One region of the Desulfovectis peckii genome, then DNA from elsewhere that is predicted to be linked to it. Evidence: riboswitches for the same ligand, from Rfam matches in the RefSeq annotation. Region 1 holds a riboswitch; each other region holds the start of a gene.
What was found. Region 1 has a riboswitch for cyclic di-AMP ahead of eam (glutamate 2,3-aminomutase). Riboswitches for the same ligand answer to the same signal wherever they lie in the genome.
Positions count from the first base shown of each region.

Region 2: linked by a shared signal. The riboswitch ahead of ACZ5NG_RS06970 (quaternary amine ABC transporter ATP-binding protein) and the one ahead of eam (glutamate 2,3-aminomutase) in region 1 are both predicted to bind cyclic di-AMP.
Region 3: linked by a shared signal. The riboswitch ahead of ACZ5NG_RS03210 (C40 family peptidase) and the one ahead of eam (glutamate 2,3-aminomutase) in region 1 are both predicted to bind cyclic di-AMP.

Region 1 covers NZ_AP042409.1:1,170,587-1,173,864, reverse strand. The annotation lists gene cobU (bifunctional adenosylcobinamide kinase/adenosylcobinamide-phosphate guanylyltransferase) at 1-115, shown strand, start outside; gene cobC (alpha-ribazole phosphatase) at 144-752, shown strand; cyclic di-AMP (ydaO/yuaA leader) riboswitch at 901-1,037, shown strand; gene eam (glutamate 2,3-aminomutase) at 1,167-2,429, shown strand; gene ACZ5NG_RS05860 (YtrH family sporulation protein) at 2,492-2,815, shown strand; gene ACZ5NG_RS05855 (hypothetical protein) at 2,812-3,278, shown strand, end outside.
Region 2 covers NZ_AP042409.1:1,397,555-1,400,832, forward strand. The annotation lists gene ACZ5NG_RS06960 (glycine betaine ABC transporter substrate-binding protein) at 1-11, opposite strand, end outside; gene ACZ5NG_RS06965 (ABC transporter permease) at 38-862, opposite strand; gene ACZ5NG_RS06970 (quaternary amine ABC transporter ATP-binding protein) at 855-2,057, opposite strand; cyclic di-AMP (ydaO/yuaA leader) riboswitch at 2,210-2,363, opposite strand; gene rpe (ribulose-phosphate 3-epimerase) at 2,463-3,119, opposite strand; gene rsgA (ribosome small subunit-dependent GTPase A) at 3,112-3,278, opposite strand, start outside.
Region 3 covers NZ_AP042409.1:645,616-648,893, reverse strand. The annotation lists gene ACZ5NG_RS03215 (helix-turn-helix domain-containing protein) at 1-514, shown strand, start outside; gene ACZ5NG_RS03210 (C40 family peptidase) at 571-1,212, opposite strand; cyclic di-AMP (ydaO/yuaA leader) riboswitch at 1,213-1,346, opposite strand; gene ACZ5NG_RS03205 (acyl-CoA dehydratase activase-related protein) at 1,699-3,278, shown strand, end outside.

The DNA of each region.
Region 1 (3,278 bases):
TGTAGCGGGGGTGGCCAATCAAATTATCGCCAAGGCTGCCGATGAAGTTTATCTTACGGTGGCCGGATTGCCGATTGAAATTAAATCACTGGCTGCTAAAAAACTGAATTTGTAAATGAAGATAATTAACTTAGGAGGAACATATGGGACTAAGACTGTACTTAGTAAGGCACGGCGAAACTAACTGGAATGCAGTCGGAAAGTTTCAAGGACACAGTGATGTGCCCTTATCGGAGGTGGGGCGCAGGCAAGCGGCCCGCTTGGCTCAGTATTTAAAAAACATAAAGATAGATGTGGTGCTGGCCAGTGACTTAAAAAGGGCACTGGAAACAGCGCAAATTGTCAGCGGAAAGCCGGCTGATGAAATAATCACTGACCTTAATTTGAGAGAAATCAATTTTGGCCATTGGGAAGGCTTAACATATGATGAAATCAATGCCTCATACGGGGAAATACTGCAAAAGTGGCGTAAAGAACCGTTAAACACGCGTATTCCCGGCGGGGAAGTATTCAGTGAGGTGGCGGAAAGAACAACGGCGGCGGTGCAAAAAATTATTGATCAATACCCAAATAAAAATGTGCTGGTTGTTTCCCACGGTGCGGCAATCAGAGCAATTATCTGCAGTATTATGGGCATAGACTTAAATAAACTGTGGCGCATGTATCTTGATAATTGTTCGCTGAGCATTATTCATTTTCCGGACAATAATATTAATAACGGCCTTTTACAACTGTATAACGCCGTATATTGAGGGCTTTAAGCCCTTTTTTCTTGCCTTTCTTTCCTTTTTTTAAGTGTGACTTATAATTAGCGCAAAAAAATTACATATACTGTTAATTAGTACTGGTAATTAGCTAAAAAATATGATATAATTCATTTGCTTAAAGTATAACTAAATATTATCAAAAACGCTGAATTCTTATTTAATTAAGAAGCGGAGGAACCAATTAAATGGGGTGAATCCTTGTAAGCAAGGAGGGGTTATCTTCCAACCCTAACCCGTCAGCTAACTTCGCAAGCGTGGGAAGAAAAACTGAAGGTACCTAAAAGGGTACTTATAGTTAGTGATGCCTAAAAACACTTCTTCTCACACGCGGGAAGGTGTTTTTTTATTTCGTTTGATTGACAAACTTTGGTAAAAAAACTATTAAGGGGGGATTTGTAGATGGCAATATTTTCGGTGCCAGGCAAATACTTAGACCAAAGGGACAAGCGATTAATTGCTTTGCAACGTGCTGCTGAGCTTCGTAGCAGAATCAGCGACTACCTAAAAGATAAGGATACAATATACACGGGCTTTGATTTGCAAGAGCAGATCCAAAAGCGCAAAGAAAGGATACTCAACTACTTTAATGCCGATGAAGAACAGTGGGCTAACTGGAAATGGCAGATGGCTAACCGCATAAAGACACCGGAAGTTCTAAGTGCGATTTTTGATTTAGATAAAGAAACCTCCCAAAAAATTGCCAAAGTAGGGGAAAGGTTTCGCTGGTCAATATCCCCTTATTATGCCAGTTTGATGGATTATACAGATGAGGCAGACCCGATTTGGATGCAAGCTGTACCCTCAGAGTTGGAATTAAAGGATGAAATCGGGCTGGACGACCCAATGGGAGAAGAGTTTACCTCTCCGGCTGCCTGCATTACCCGCCGCTATCCCGACCGTTTAATTATTAACGTGACCAATCAATGTGCGATGTACTGCCGCCACTGTCAACGCCGCCGTAACATCGGTGAAGTGGACCGGCACAAACCGAAAGAAATGCTGGAAGAAGCATTGGATTATATCCGCGCAAACCCGGAAATCAGAGATGTGCTAATTACCGGCGGAGATGCACTAATGCTGTCGGACAAAATGCTGGATTGGCTACTGGGTGAACTGGACAAGATTGAACATGTGGAAATCAAAAGACTGGGAACCAGAACAATTGTCACCTTGCCGCAGCGCATTACACCGGAATTGTGCGCTGTCTTAGAAAAACACCCGCCAATCTATATTAACACTCAGTTTAACCACCCCAGAGAAATTACCCCGGAAGCTAAAAAAGCCTGCGATATGTTAGTTAAGGCCGGCGTGGTTTTAGGAAACCAAGCGGTTCTTTTAAAAGGAATAAACAACGATCCCCATGTAATGAAAAAATTAAATCAACAGTTGCTGCGCATTCGGGTAAGACCCTACTATATTTTCCATGCTAAACAAGTTACCGGTACCGGCCACTTTATTACCTCCGTTGACGAAGGAATTGCCATTATGGAAAAACTGCGCGGCTATACCTCCGGCTTGGCCGTACCCACCTACATTATCAACGCGCCTAACGGTTACGGCAAAACGCCGGTTTTACCGAAATACCTGCTGAATAAAAATGAAGACGAAGTAGTTCTACGCACCTGGGAAAAGAGAATTATCCATTACCAAAACAAATACTAAAGCCGCATAAAACCCCTTCCCGGCTAATAACATTTTACAAAGCAGCTTGGGGAGGGGTTTCGATGACCTTTGAACAAAAAATGGTCATCATTTTTTTTACCGCCTTAGGCGTGGTATTAGGCGCATCAATTATAGGTGCCGCATCTGCCGTATTAGTGCGCCAGCCGCCGCTGACCACCATGCTGCGCTTAGCCGGTGAAATAAAGATATGGGCAATAGTTGCCGCTATCGGCGGCACCTTTACCGCCATTGAAGTGTTGGAATCCGGCATATTTGAAGGTGAAATCAAGGCGGTAATCAAACAACTGCTGTATTTGCTTAGCGGCTTTGCCGGCGCGCAGCTGGGCTATTTCCTCATTTTATATCTGGTGGGTGGCAAAAGTTGAAAAAGACCGTCTTGCAGATTATTTCCGCGCTGCTAATGGGAATAATTATCGGCAGTGCCGGCATGAGTTTACACATCAGTCGCGATTTTGAAGAACTGACGGCCGACAATCATTTGCTGCGGGAGGAATTAGAAAGCAAGCAGGCCGATTTGGAGGAAATGAAAAAATATTTGTATAAACAGCAGCAGAAAAAGGTGATTACCAATATCACCGCCAATGTGGACATTGATCAACAGCTGAATGATATCCCCAGCTTTGAAGCGGCCAGCATTCAATCAGCCGGAAAGAAAAAAATTCAAGAACTGCTGGAACCGCTGCTTTATCAGGAAATCAATAATGTAAATTATAAATTGATACCGCGAATTATCGACGGCAGGGAATTTACTTGTGACGGTAAAAGATATATATTAAAGACAGACGTGGTAATTATTGTCGATGAATTGCAAATTTTTGCCACTGCCAG
Region 2 (3,278 bases), 230 kb from region 1:
CTTTTTCTCATCCTTTTCTCCTCCCTATCTTATAATTTTATGTTTTCTTGCCGGCAATGCTTTGGGTAATGCGGTCCAGAATAATGGCAATAATGACGATTGAAAGGCCGGCTTCAAAACCCAAACCTACATCTAAGCGCTGGATGCCGCGCAACACCATACCACCGAGCCCGCCAACCCCAACCATGGCGGCAATTACCACCATGGAGAGAGCTAACAGTATGCATTGGTTGACCCCGGTCATAATGGTTGGCAGGGCCAAAGGCAATTGTACTTTAAAAAGTTTTTGCCTTTCCGTTGAGCCAAAGGCCTCCGCCGCCTCGATCAACTCTTTAGGTACTTGCCGGATACCCAGGTCAGTCAGCTTAATAGCCGGCGGCATGGCAAATGCCACGGTGGCAATCAGTCCGGGTACTTCTCCCACACTAAATAAAATCACCACCGGCACTAAATAAACAAAAGGCGGCATTGTTTGCATTAAATCTAAAATCGGCATTATTATTCTGCGTACCCAATCGTTGCGCGCTGACCAAATTCCTAAAGGTATGCTCATGATTAACGACAGTATTGTGGCAATTAACACCAAGGTGATGGTCTCCACAGCGGGTTTCCACATTTCCATGTTCCAAATTAAAAACAGTCCTAATCCTGAACCGATGGCTATTTTGGGGCCGGCCAGGCGCCAGGCAATTAAAATCACAATTATCAGAAAAAGCAGCGGATGAAGGCGCAGCAATAAATCTGTAGAACTGCCAATCATAAATTTAATTATAGTGGTAATCAAAGCAAAAAGTCCGCCCAAGTAGGTGTTTGCTGCATCCACCAGCCATTCCGTAGCTTCTCCGATCGGTATTTTAAGCATCTTCGTCAACGCCTCCCCCTTTCCTCAGCATGCCGGCCAGTACGGCACCGCGAACAATTACACCCATTAATTTTCCGTCATCACTGACTACAGCTACCGGAAATTTAGAATCGGCCAGCAGGGGAATGACATCGTTTATGTGGGTATCCGGCGTTACTTGGGGTACGTCGGTGATGATTAACCTCTTGATATCTTTGTAGCCGTTCACTACAGCGTCAACACAGCAGTCTGCGGTGACAATCCCCAAAAGCCTCTTATCCCTGGCAGTAACAAAGATACTGGATAACCCCTTATCTCGCATCATGCGCAGTGCCATTCTGGGACCGTGATTAATGGTTATTGTCACATTGGGATCTTTCATCACACCCTCTGCCGTCAACACCTTGGTCATGTCCACGTCTTCCACGAATCGCTCGACATAGTCATTGGCCGGGTTGGTTAAGATATCTTCCGGCGTACCAATTTGCACCACACCGCCGTCTTTCATCAGCATTATGCGATCGCCGATTTTTAGTGCCTCATCCAAATCATGGGTGACAAAAATAATTGTTTTGTTCATCTTACTTTGGATGGATATCAGCTCATCCTGCATTTCTTTACGAATCAACGGATCCAGTGCACTAAAAGCCTCATCCATAAGTAAGATGTCGGGATCGCTGGCCAACGCCCGGGCCAAACCAACCCGCTGCTGCATGCCGCCGGAAAGTTCCCGGGGATAGGAATATTCCCAGCCTTTTAAACCTACTAATTCCAGAGCGGCACCGGCCTTTTCCAGCCTGTTTTTTTCATCCATGCCCTGTACTTCTAAACCATAAGCCGCATTTTCAATTACCGTCCGATGGGGAAACAAAGCAAAACTCTGAAAAACCATTCCGAGCTTCTTACGCCTGATATTGCGCAACTGCTCTTTGCCGGCGGCGGTAACATCCTCTCCGTCTATCAACACCTGTCCCCTTGTCGGTTCAATCAAGCGATTCAGGCAGCGCAGCAATGTTGATTTGCCACTGCCGGAAAGCCCCATAATCACAAAGGTTTCCCCGGCATCAACTTCAAAACTGACATTATATACCCCGACGGTTTGCTTTGTCTTCTTCAGTATCTCCTCTTTGCTTTTCCCTTGATCAATTAATTGCAAAGCTTTTCTCGGATTGTCGCCAAAAATTTTAACTAAATCCTTAACTACTAATTTTTTAATGTTCGTTAACCCCCCTTCAAAGAAATTACTGACTATCGCGTACGGTAACCGGAGCACACAAGTTACCGGTGGATAATATAAATAAAAAAACCCCATTAAGCGGGGCTTACAGACATGACAAAGTAAGTATAATAATAAAACTCTTATTATACATTATACCCCTACAACGCTTACGAAGTTAGCTGACGGGTTCGGGTCGGAGCTAACCCTATGTGCCAAGATAATGAATATTCCCTTTCGGCACAATTCACCCCTATAACTTGGTTCCTCCGCTCTTCAATTATGAAGATTCAGCGCACTGTAAAAGCTATTCCATTTTATTATAACATAATAACAAAAAACCCCATGGTTGTCCATGGGGAGGTATGTAAAAAGATAATATTTTCCAATAAACCGACAAATTAGCTATAAGTGGGCAGACTGGCGCAGTTGATGAACCGCTGCCGCTATATCTTCTCCGCCAAAGATTGCCGACCCGGCAACCAACACATTTGCCCCGGCCTGCACAACAGCGGCGGCGGTTTGCGGATTAATTCCACCGTCAACCTGTATTTCCGTCTGTAAGCCCGCCTTGTCAACCGCTTCCCTTATACTTTTTATCTTCGGCAGTACTTGCGGAATAAATTTTTGCCCGCCAAAACCCGGGTTAACCGTCATTAGCAATACTAAGTCCAAAAGGGGCAGCACATGCTCAATCATAGCGATTGGTGTTGCCGGGTTTAACGCCACGCCTGCTTTCGCTCCCAATTCCTTTATTTGGGTTACTACCCGATGTAAATGCACACAGGCCTCGGCGTGAACGGTGATGATATCCGCCCCCGCCTGAACAAAGTCGGCCAAGTATTTTTCCGGTTCAACAATCATCAAGTGAGTATCAAAAGTCATCTTGGAATGGCGGCGCAGTGCTTTAACTACCGGAGGGCCAATGGTAATGTTGGGCACAAAACGTCCGTCCATGACGTCAATGTGCAAGTACTCCGCCCCGGCAGCTTCCACTTGGCGCACATCCTCCGCCAAATTAGCAAAATTTGCAGATAATATTGATGGAGCCAGCTTAATCATAGTATCTCCTTTCTCGTTCCAGCAGCTCGTTATAATAGTGCAAGTAAATTTGATACCTTCTGGTGTCGATTTGTCCCTTTTCTACCGCCTCTCTAACCGCACAATCCGGTTCCTGAGCATGAGTGCAGCTGACAAAACGGCACTTTTTTTGATGGGCGG
Region 3 (3,278 bases), 520 kb from region 1:
TTTTTTATATCACCTTAACCATTATGCTAAAACCGGAAACGAATATCTTTATGATTTAAAAGAACAGGTACTATATGCCTTTTACCAAAGATATTCCGCCACAGACTGTTTAAAAATATTTTTTATTCCGGGAGAACAGCATATCAAACTCTGCCCGAAGTGCAAAAGAAAAGCACAACAACAGCGCATCAGTTACAGCGAATACGCCCGGCATACCGGCGGCTGTAATTGTTGTGTTAAAGATGACCGTCACTACAGTTTATACGAATTTGTTATAGATTACGACGAATATCACTTTTGTTTTCATACCCCATACACTGTAGCCCGCAAATGGTTCAAGGGTAAAAAGATTCCCACCAAATTCAGTAGCAGTCGCTATGAAATGGGTACCAATTTCGGGCGCTCCATTTTTGAACTGGAAGCCAAGGCAATTCCACTGGCGGAAGTAATTTCCGAATTAAAAGATTTTCTGGATTATGTAAACCAGTCTGCATTATCCGTTTCAAGAAGTTAATAAAAAGGCTGAAGCACTACGTTCGTTCGCAGTGCTTCAGCCTTTTTTAATCATATTTAAGGTAAAACGCGGCAAAAGCCGTACAAATGCTCTCCCCAATAAGGGCCGTAAATAGATGTAATTTGCACACCTCTGCTCGATGTTGAGCTAATGAACTGATTGTTGCCTAAATAAATACCGGTGTGCGATATATATCCCCCGTCTTTAAATGCCACGATATCCCCCGGCATAGCCTCTTGAACGGAAATTTTGGTACCGTAGTTATACTGTTCGGCGGCTGTGCGGGGCAAAGATATACCCGCATATTCATACACATACTTGACAAAGCCGGAGCAATCAAACCCTTGCGGTGAGCTTCCCGTATAGCGGTAGGGAGTACCCACAAATGACTTGGCGTAGGCGGTCAGTGCTGCTGCCCGATCCGTTCCACGGGAAACATCAGCAGTACGGGGGCGTTGCTCGGCAGCTGCGCTGCCCTCCTGCTTAACCAGCAGTACTTGACCGGGATGAATTAAAGGTGAACTAAGAGAGTTAAGACGTTGAATCTCGGCAACCGTTGTGCCATAGGTTACAGATATCCTCCACAACGTGTCGCCTTTTTGCACAGTGTGATAGGTATCTGCGAAAGCAACTGCAGGTGCCGCCGTCATTGCTGCAGTTAATACAGCAGATAACAAAAGTTTCTTAGTCCTTTTCATTTTGCCTCACTTTCCACGCCTACGAGGTTAGCTGCCGGGTTAGGACCGAAAGTGTAGCCCTTTGCTTAAAAAGCAATAAACCCCACATAATTGGTTCCCCCGCTTACCTAACGGTAATTCGGCGTATTCTGTTATTTTTACTAGTTGATTAATTGTTGGATATGTAACTATACGCACTAATACAATTATTTAGGGAGCAAAAAAGAAAAAATGTAAAAAAATAATACTTGTTCCTATGTTACCAAAATTTATTAACGAACACAATAACTTAAAAATAACTTTTTCGACAATAAATTATAACCTCGAATTATGCAATAGATTGGCAAGCTATTTAAAATGTGTTAAGTTTGTCGTAGAATTAATAAAAATACAATGATACCCACAAACTTATGTTTTGTTGCTTTCTTAATTTTGCTAATCATGGTAGTATATCTAATAGCTTGATGTACAGCGGAACAATTATAAGGAGAACAGTGAGGAGTAAAGATGAACAGCGTTTTAAATGTAGGGCTTGATGTTGGTTCTACTACCATAAAAATGGTTGTATTGGATAACCAAAACAATATCGTATATAAAAAGTATTTAAGACACTTCTCTGACATTAAAAACAGCTTGATAGCTTTGCTTGAAGATGCCAAGCCTGTTTTAAAGAGAAGATTGTTAACTATTATGATCACCGGTTCCGGCGGCTTTAATATTTCACGAAATTTAAACGTATCCTTTATTCAAGAAGTAATTGCCTGTGCCCATGCCATTAAAAATATCATTCCCAAAACTGATACCGCCATTGAATTAGGCGGCGAAGACGCTAAAATCACCTATTGGGGTGATTCTGTTGAACAAAGAATGAACGGAACTTGTGCCGGCGGTACCGGAGCCTTTATTGACCAAATGGCGGCATTGTTGCAAACCGATGCTGCCGGATTAAACGAACTGGCTAAAAACTATCGGCATATTTATCCAATAGCTTCCAGATGCGGTGTGTTTGCTAAAACAGATGTTCAGCCATTGCTAAATGAAGGGGTGGCAAAAGAAGATATTGCCGCATCCGTACTTCAGGCGGTAGTAAACCAAACAATCAGCGGATTGGCTCAAGGAAGACCAATTAGCGGTAAAGTAGCTTTTTTGGGCGGACCGCTGCATTTTATGTCCGAACTGAGAAAACGCTTTATTGAAACCTTGAATTTAAAAAGTGAAGATGTAATTGCTCCTAGCGATTCCCAATACTTTGTCGCTATCGGAGCGGCTTTGTCATCCCGTGAGGAAGAACCGGTTCCCTTTGAATGTTTATATGAAAGAAGCCCTAATATCTGGAAGATGAATGATGACGAAAGCGAAAAAACAGAACCGCTGTTCGCCAATGAAGCCGAGTATGAAGAATTTAAAGCCAGGCATGCCCGGCATAAAGTAAAAAGATTAGATTTAGCAAGCTACCAAGGCAACGCTTTCCTTGGTATTGATGCCGGATCTACTACCACAAAGGTAGCTCTGATCAGCGAAAAGGGCGAATTACTGTTTTCTCACTACGGCAGTAATATGGGCAACCCATTGGAATCAACCATTGAAGCCCTAAAGAAACTGTATGCCAAGATGAACGATAAAACCAAAATTGTCTGCTCAGCTGTAACCGGTTATGGAGAACGCTTAATCAAAGCGGCGCTAAAAGTAGACATTGGGGAAATTGAGACCGTTGCCCACTACAAGGCTGCCAGCTTTTTTCTGCCGAATGTAAATTTTGTGCTGGATATCGGCGGACAGGACATGAAAAGCTTAGTCATTCGTGACGGTGCTATTGATTCCATCATGTTAAACGAAGCTTGTTCTTCAGGCTGCGGATCATTTATTGAAACCTTTGCCCATTCGCTGAATATGGGTGTAAAGGAATTTGCCCGGCTGGGAATTAAGGCTAAAAACCCTGTTGATCTCGGCACCCGCTGTACTGTATTTATGAACTCCCGGGTAAAACAAGCCCAAAAAGAAGGTGCCGATATTGCCGATATTTCAGCGGGGATTTCTCTTTCGGTGATTAAAAACGCTTTGTTTAAAGTAATTCGCTTAAGAAGCCC